4 regions of the Clostridium sediminicola genome follow, and region 2 is predicted to be linked to each of the others. Evidence: riboswitches for the same ligand, from Rfam matches in the RefSeq annotation. Region 2 holds a riboswitch; each other region holds the start of a gene.
What was found. A riboswitch is a leader RNA that binds a small molecule or an ion and turns the genes downstream of it on or off. The one in region 2 is predicted to bind S-adenosylmethionine.
Positions count from the first base shown of each region.

Region 1: another riboswitch for S-adenosylmethionine. It lies ahead of ACQ3F0_RS08735 (methionine ABC transporter ATP-binding protein); the one in region 2 lies ahead of ACQ3F0_RS22780 (O-acetylhomoserine aminocarboxypropyltransferase/cysteine synthase family protein).
Region 3: another riboswitch for S-adenosylmethionine. It lies ahead of metF (methylenetetrahydrofolate reductase [NAD(P)H]); the one in region 2 lies ahead of ACQ3F0_RS22780 (O-acetylhomoserine aminocarboxypropyltransferase/cysteine synthase family protein).
Region 4: another riboswitch for S-adenosylmethionine. It lies ahead of metK (methionine adenosyltransferase); the one in region 2 lies ahead of ACQ3F0_RS22780 (O-acetylhomoserine aminocarboxypropyltransferase/cysteine synthase family protein).

Region 1 is NZ_BAABMF010000003.1:417,553-419,756, reverse strand. It holds gene ACQ3F0_RS08740 (metal ABC transporter solute-binding protein, Zn/Mn family) at 1-865, shown strand, start outside; SAM riboswitch class I at 930-1,027, shown strand; SAM riboswitch class I at 1,093-1,191, shown strand; gene ACQ3F0_RS08735 (methionine ABC transporter ATP-binding protein) at 1,276-2,204, shown strand, end outside.
Region 2 is NZ_BAABMF010000021.1:76,082-78,285, forward strand. It holds gene ACQ3F0_RS22775 (ferritin family protein) at 1-270, opposite strand, end outside; SAM riboswitch class I at 450-642, shown strand; gene ACQ3F0_RS22780 (O-acetylhomoserine aminocarboxypropyltransferase/cysteine synthase family protein) at 896-2,173, shown strand.
Region 3 is NZ_BAABMF010000015.1:59,693-61,896, reverse strand. It holds gene metF (methylenetetrahydrofolate reductase [NAD(P)H]) at 1-742, opposite strand, end outside; SAM riboswitch class I at 867-969, opposite strand; gene ACQ3F0_RS19755 (hypothetical protein) at 1,190-1,753, opposite strand; gene ACQ3F0_RS19750 (TolB family protein) at 1,900-2,204, opposite strand, start outside.
Region 4 is NZ_BAABMF010000002.1:164,595-166,798, reverse strand. It holds tRNA gene ACQ3F0_RS04525 (tRNA-Thr) at 352-427, shown strand; tRNA gene ACQ3F0_RS04520 (tRNA-Tyr) at 433-516, shown strand; tRNA gene ACQ3F0_RS04515 (tRNA-Val) at 527-602, shown strand; tRNA gene ACQ3F0_RS04510 (tRNA-Tyr) at 646-729, shown strand; SAM riboswitch class I at 844-944, shown strand; gene metK (methionine adenosyltransferase) at 1,011-2,186, shown strand.

The DNA.
Region 1 (2,204 bases), on a different contig from region 2:
TACTATTGTGATTAGTTTAAGTGGTTGTAAAGAGAGTACATCAAATAAATCTAATAAAAAAGTTAGTAATGAAGAAAAAATTACAGTTGCAGTTTCTATTGTACCAGAAGAAACATTTGTTAGGGCTGTGGCAGGTGATAATGTAAATATTATCACTATGATTCCTCCTGGATATAGTCCAGCAAATTACCAGCCAACACCTAAACAAATGGCTAAATTAAGTGAAGCTAAAATGTATTTTTCTATTGGAGTATCAACTGAAGAAGTTAATATTTTGCCTAGTATCAGAGACTTTAATAAAGACATATTGATAATTTCACTAGATAACAAAGTTGAGGAGGTTTATCCTCATCTATATTTCCAAAGTGTAGAACATAGTGCTAAAGACCCTCATATATGGCTATCACCTAAAAGAGTTATACTTATGATAGAATGTATAAGAGATGAGTTAATTAAAGTAGATTCCAATAATAAAAATTCTTATATTAAAAATTCTGAAGAATATATAGCTAAAATCAAAAAAATAGACGAAGAAATACGAGAATCATTAAATAATATAAAGAACAACTCATTTATTATTTATCATCCATCTTTTGGATATTTCGCAAAAGATTACGGGTTAAATATGATTGCAATAGAAGATGATGGTAAGGAGTCTACTGTTAGGAAAATACAAGAAGTTATTGATTTTGCAAAAAAAGAGAAGATAAAAGTTGTTTTTTACCAAGAAGAATTTGATAGTAAACAAGCAGAAACTATTGCTGAAGAAATTGGGGGAGTAACAGTTAAAGTAGCTCCTTTAGCAAAAAATTATTTGGGAAATTTAGAAGAAATAAAAAATAAATTTAGAGAAGTGCTCCAATAATAAATTAAATGTTGACATTTTGTTTTATGTTTAATATAATACTCTATGTACTTAAATTGAATATTAATTATCAAGAGAGGTGGAGGGATAGGCCCTGTGAAGCCCGGCAACCAGCATTTTGCAACGGTGCCAAGTCCTACAGCATTTGCTGAGAGATAATGTGATTTGAATCCAACTTCTTTCGGTGAAATGAAAGAAGTTTTTTATTGTTCAAAAATTAAATAATAAAATTATCAAGAGAGGTGGAGGGATAGGCCCTGTGAAGCCCGGCAACCAGCATTTTTGTAATGGTGCCAAGTCCTACAGCATTTGCTGAGAGATAATGTTAAGATATATTGACTTCTTTCGGTATGAAAGAGGTCTTTTGTTTTAATGTAAAAAGTAACATGATAATCAAGGGGGAGAATGGATTGATAGAAATTAAGAATTTATGTAAAACATATATATCCAAAACCAGTACATTGGATGCCGTAAAAAATGTGAGCTTGAAAATTGAAGATGGAGATATATATGGAATTATAGGGCTAAGTGGTGCGGGAAAATCATCACTTGTTAGATGCATTAATATGCTAGAAAAACCTACAAGTGGAGAGATATTAATAAATGAAAAAGATATAACAAAGCTAAATCCAAAGGAGTTAAGAGAAACAAGAAAAAAAATTGGGATGATATTTCAGAATTTTAATCTGTTAATGAATTCCACAGTTTATGAAAACATTGCTTTTCCTTTAAAAATATCTGGGCTAAAAAAAACAGAGATAGATAAAAAAGTAAAAGAACTTTTGGAAGTCGTAGATCTTTTTGATAAAAAAGATGTATATCCTTCCCAATTATCAGGTGGACAAAAACAAAGAGTTGGTATAGCTAGAGCACTAGCAAATGATCCGAAAATAATTTTGTGTGATGAGGCTACTTCGGCACTTGACCCCAATACTACACAATCTATATTGAATCTTCTTAAAAGTATAAACAAAAGATTTAGTATAACAATTATTGTTATTACACACGAGATGAATGTTATTAAAAATATATGTAACAAGGTTGCAGTAATGGAAAATGGACAAATAGTAGAAGCCGGTAGCGTTATAGAAGTATTTTCAAATCCTAAAACTGAAACTTTAAAAAGTTTTCTAGAGGATGATATTCTCTATGTTCCTAAAGAGATTCTAATCAAAAATAAGGAGATTTATGAAAATGTACTAAAAATATCTTTTTTGGGAAATAGATCCGAAGAACCGATTATTTCCAATATGGTAAAAAAACATGATGTTGATGTAAATATATTAGCTGGAAATATTGAAAATATCCAAGATACTAATTTAGGACATCTTGTAGTAAA
Region 2 (2,204 bases):
TCTTCTATCAAGGTTTGACCAATCATAGACATTAGCGGATTCTGGGCTTTCTATAAAAGCTAAATCAAATTTATGGCTTTTATCTGAATCAATATTATTAAAAAGTTTCTTCAACCATTCAATATGAGTCAATTCTTCGTCTGCTAACTCTATAAATGCATTTTTTGTATCTAAACTGTCAGCTTTTTCAGAAGCTAATTTATAAAATTCATAACCTTCAATTTCATGGATAATTGCTTTTTTTATAACCTTTAATTCATCATTTTTCACATAAAGCCCCTCTTTGAAGTAAATTTTAAAGAATGTAATATTATTTTTTCCTAAACAGCTAGGATGATACTATAAAAATAAATATTTTGATGAGTAAAAATAATTTTTGCAATTTTGCAAAAAAAAACTTGAAATTTTTGAAAAATAGATGTAAAATAGTTTTTAAATAAAAAACTATATTCTTATCAAGAGTGGTGGAGGGATGAGCCCAATGAAACCCGGCAACAGCCAATTGTTATATTAAGAGATTCTATTGAGGGACTTGATTTATGCACTAACGAGTTCTGACTGGGTATAAATCAATAGTTGAATTGAAAGATATAAAATTGGAATTGTGCTAATTCTTACAGGAATAATCCTGAGAGATGAGAAGAGGTAAAGAGAGATACAATAATACTGTATAATCTACCACTTCTTATCAGAGAAGTGGTTTTTTTATTATAAAGTGTATGGTGTGTATAAATAAAGATATACTACTATGTAGATATAGATATAGATATATTTAGTGCACAATGCACAGTTAGCAGTTAATGAGAGTTTATTAAATTAAAAGCTTTCACGTAAGTGAAAGGTGTGCATAACTGAGTACTGTAAACTGTTAACTAATAAAAAAGGGGGCTTTATTATGCAAAAGGAATTTAGAAAAGGGACTATTTGTATACAAGGGAATTATGATCCGAAATCTGGTGAGCCAAGAGTTTTACCAATTTATCAAAGTACAACTTATAAATATTCTGATCCTGATGAGGTAGCTGATTTATTTGACTTAAAAAGAGAGGGACATATGTATTCAAGAATCAGTAATCCTACTGTGGGGGCATTAGAGGAGAAAGTTAATTTACTAGAAGGTGGAGTAGGAGCACTTGCAGTATCATCGGGGCAATCTGCATCATTAGTTACTTTCCTTAATATATGTCAAGCAGGACAACATATTGTTGCTGCATCGACAATTTATGGTGGAACTACGAATTTATTAGCATCTACCCTTAAGAAATTAGGAATAGAAGTTACATTTGTCAATCCAGATGCTAGCTATGATGAAATAGCTAGCAAAGTTAAAGATAATACAAGAGCCATATTTGGAGAAACAATAGGAAATCCTGGACTTAATGTTTTAGATTTTGATAAATTTGCTAAGGTAGCAGAAACAATGAAGGTACCATTTATAGTTGATAACACATTAGCCACTCCTTATTTATGTAATCCATTGAAACATGGGGCAAATATAGTTGTGCATTCAGCAACAAAATATATTGATGGGCATGCTACAAGTTTAGGTGGAATTATTGTTGATGGTGGAAACTTTGACTGGGATAATGGGAAATATCCAGAATTAACTCAGCCAGACCCTAGTTATCATGGGGTGAAATATGCAGAGACATTTGGGGCAGCTGCATTTATTACAAAAGCAAGGGTACAGCTTTTGAGAGATTTAGGATGCTGTTTGAGTCCGTTTAATGCATTTATTATGCATAATGGATTGGAAACTCTTCATCTTAGAATGGAAAGACATAGTGAAAATGCTTTGAAACTTGCTTCTTTCTTAGAAAATCATCCAAAAGTAAATTGGGCTAGTTATCCAAAACTAAAAAGTCATAAAAGTAATGAATTAGCGGAGAAGTATCTACCACTTGGGGCAAGTGGAATAATGACTTTTGGTATAAAAGGTGGCATAGAGGCTGCTAAGGAATTCACTCGAAATCTAAAAGTAGCAGCACTTGTTATACATTTAGGAGATGCTAGAACATCAGTACTTCATCCAGCGAGTACAACGCATAGACAATTAACAGAAGAGCAACAAATAGCAGCAGGTGTATTACCAGATTTAATAAGGGTATCTGTAGGTATTGAAGATATAGATGATTTAATTGAAGATTTCGATCAAGCACTTAGAAATAGCTAAATACAACGGATAATAAGTAATTAGCTATTAA
Region 3 (2,204 bases), on a different contig from region 2:
CTATTCCTGCTCTTCTTAAACTATCAGGATTACTCTCATATTTATGCAAAATCTTTATAATCTTTGATGGCAAAGATGCGCCACACATAAATATCATTTTTTGCACCTGTTTCTTGTTAAGTATTGGCATTATACCTGCAGAAATAGGTACTTTTACGGAAAGCTTTTCTTTTAAATTTAAAAACTTATAAAAAAGTTCATTATCAAAAAATAATTGAGTTATTAAAAAATCAGCGCCTGCATCAACCTTTTGTTTAAGATGTATTGAACTAATTCTCAAATCATCACATTCTATGTGTCCTTCTGGATATGCCGCCGCACCTATAGAAAATCCTCCGAACTTTCTTATATCTTTAATTAAGTCTGTCGCATAATTATATTTTGTATTACTTTTCAAAATAATTTCTTCTTGAATATCACCTCTCATAGCAAGAATATTTTCAATGTTATTGGTTTTTAATTCTTCTATTTTTAAAGCAATTCTTTCTTTACTTGATCCAAAACATGTTAAATGAGCAAGTGCTTCAATTTTATATTTATTTTTTATCATTGATGCAATTTCTACTGTTTTATCACTTCCTACTCCACCGGCCCCATAGGTTACACTTATATAATCTGGATTTAAATTTGCAAATTCTTCCACAGTATTATATATTGTATCAACATTACATTCCCTTTTCGGTGGAAATATTTCAAATGATATCACTGGTTTTTTCTTAGAATATAAATCCTTTATATGCATATAAACCTCCTTCAACATTTACTATTTCAAAACATGATTTTTTTAACATCTTAGTCCCCCTTTTTAATTCAAAAGCAAAAGCCTTCTTGCAGATAATGCAAGAAGGCTATATTTACAGCTTCTATTCTTATCTGTCAGGTAATAACCTGCTGGATTTAGCACCTTCGAAGTTTCCTTCTGGTTGCTGGGTTTCATAGGGCCAGTCCCTCCACCGCTCTTGATAAGATTCTTATTTATTTTATGTATTTAATTATATAATTGTTAAATCATAATGTCAATATTTTTTAAATATCTTTTGATTTTTTGAAATATTTTTCGAATTTTCTATATTACTGATTCTTATAGAAGTACATTTTCAAAAATAATAACATTGTTAAATTAAATAAAACACCTTACTTCAAATTTTTTATTATTTGAAAATAAGGTGTTTTACTATTTGTTTTATTATTATAAAGCATCAAGTTTTTCGTTAATTGAAGTCAAATGTTCATTCATATGTTCTAAGATCGACTCAACTGCTGTTTGAGTAGCCTCTTTATCTTTTGATTCTATAGCTGATTCTAACTCACTCCATGGATTTGCAGCTCTTTCTTCTTTAGATCCATGACCTAATTTACCCATTTTATTTCCTAGCTTTTCTCTTAACTCTTCTCTAGTGATTTCTCCACTTTCTACTTTTTCTTTAATATCATCAATCTTTTCTTTCATACCATCATGTGCTGTATTTATTTCTGTTCTAACGGTTTCAATTTTTTCAGCAACACCAGGAATTAATTCTTCAGCTTTTTTAATTATTTCTCCTTCTGTTTCTTGTCTTTCAATTCTTAATGCTTCTCTATCTTCTCTGTTTTCAAATCCACCTTTAAGGCTTCCTCTATGTTCCATAGTAACTCCTTTACTAATGTCATTCCATAGATTTGTAGATGTAGCTCCTGCTGCAAAAGCAGTTGATGCTCCCAATACGCTTAATGCAATTGTTCCTGGAATTATAAGTTTCTTAAAGTTATTCATTATTTCACACTCCTTTGATTTCTATTTTGTAAGTATTTATCTTATGAGATAATATTACTAATAAAATATCAAGGAATTATGAAGAATTTTAAATTATAAAATCTATATATTTTTTAGATTAAACCATATTATCTAAATCCTATGGGCTATTTTAAAGTAATTACATTCATAACATCTATTTCATCAAATAATCTTCCATTATTTTTTGACTTTTTACTATGAAGCATTATTTTTTTATCAGATGGACTCCATGCAACAGGCATATAATATTCTCCAGCAGAAATCAATGATTTTTTCTTTGTTTTTACATCTACTACATTAACCCCTTCATTCCCTTCTCCATTTGATATATAAGATACCTTTGTTCCATCATGAGACCAAGTTGCACCATATATATATCCTTCAGCTAATACTTCTCTTTGTGTTCCTTCTAAATCTATCAATACCAATT
Region 4 (2,204 bases), on a different contig from region 2:
GGTTCGTATTTTATTTCAATTGAGAACTAGAAAAGTATTATTAACATCTTTTAAAAACATCTCCTCGTTATAAGGGGATATGAACTATTATAGTATAGAAATTGTTTTTCATAAAGAATAATTTATTTGTTAAATTTTACGAGTGAGCAATTTATTTCTTTATATAGTGATAATATAAAAATTGTTATAAAAAAGGGAAATGATTATATAAGAAATAGCTAGTATATAGAAGGATTATAAAGAAAGGTTGATTTAATAGTCGATAATGGGCGTATACTGAGGTTGAAATATATCTAATAACTAGTTATACTATATTTCGTCGGCGAATTAAATACCGACACAACTTAATAAGCTGGCATGGCTCAACTGGTAGAGCAACTGACTTGTAATCAGTAGGTTCCGGGTTCAAGTCCTGGTGCCAGCACCAATTGTGGAGGAGTTCCCGAGTGGCCAAAGGGGGCAGACTGTAAATCTGTTGCGTTAGCTTCGATGGTTCGAATCCATCTTCCTCCACCATTTAATGAATGGGCGCATAGCTCAGCTGGGAGAGCACCTGCCTTACAAGCAGGGGGTCACAGGTTCGAGCCCTGTTGTGCCCACCATTCAAAAATACAATTGGGTTAAGTTTAAAAATAAATATTATTTGGAGGAGTTCCCGAGTGGCCAAAGGGGGCAGACTGTAAATCTGTTGCGTTAGCTTCGATGGTTCGAATCCATCTTCCTCCACCAAAAACATCAATTTAAATATTGATGTTTTTTACTTTTATTAAAAAATTATATTGACACTTATTTTTTACTGTGTTACTATAATTACGATTTGATAATAAAATAAAAAACTCTTAATACTTATCAAGAGAGGTGGAGGGAATGGCCCGGTGAAGCCCAGCAACCAGTACTAATTTGTACCAAGGTGCTAAATCCTGCAGGAAACTGCGAGATAAGTGACGATTCAGTTCACAACCTCTTCGATAATTATTGAAGAGGTTTAATTTTTGAGGGGAGCGATGGCTATGAGAAAATTATTTACATCTGAATCTGTTACAGAAGGACATCCAGATAAAATTTGTGACCAAATATCAGATGCTATATTAGATGCGATTATGGAGAAAGATCCGAATGGAAGAGTAGCGTGTGAAACGGCTGTTACAACTGGAATGGTAATGGTAATGGGTGAGATATCTACTAATTGCTATGTTGATATACCAAAAGTAGTGAGAAATACTATAAGAGAAATCGGATATACGAGAGCTAAATATGGATTTGATTGTGATACTTGTGCAGTAATGACTTCTATTGATGAACAATCAGCTGATATAGCAATGGGAGTTGATAATGCCTTAGAATTTAAAGAAGGTGAAAAAGCTAATGTGGAATCGGTAGGAGCTGGAGATCAAGGTATGATGTTTGGTTATGCTAGTAATGAAACTGAAGAATATATGCCTTTACCTATAAGTTTAGCACAAAAATTATCAAGAAGATTAACAGAAGTTAGAAAGAATGGGACTTTATCATATTTAAGACCAGATGGTAAGACGCAAGTGACGGTAGAATATGAAGATGATAAACCGGTTAGAATTGATACTGTTGTAATTTCAACACAACATGACTCAGAGGTTTCTCAAGAAAAAATCAGAGAAGATTTAATAGAGAATGTTGTAAAACAAATTATACCAACTGAATGGTTGGATTCAAAAACAAAATTTTTCATTAACCCAACAGGAAGATTTGTAATTGGAGGGCCTCAGGGTGATTCAGGGTTGACAGGTAGAAAAATTATTGTAGATACTTATGGTGGAATGGGTAGACACGGTGGTGGCGCATTCTCTGGTAAGGATTGTACTAAAGTTGATAGATCAGCAGCTTATGCAGCTAGATGGGTTGCTAAAAACTTAGTTGCTGCTGGAATTGCTGATAAATTAGAAATTGAACTAGCTTATGCAATAGGCGTAGCTCAGCCGGTTTCAGTAACAGTAGATACTTTTGGTACTTCAAAATTAAATGAAGAAGAAATTGTTAAGATTATAAATAAAGTATTTGATTTAAGACCAGGGGCTATTATTGAGGAATTGGAATTAAGAAGACCTATATACAAACAAACAGCTGCATATGGTCATTTTGGTAGAAATGATTTAGAGCTTCCATGGGAAGAACTTAACAAAGTAGAAGAAATAAAAAAATATCTATAAAATTTTAAGAAGAGGTAT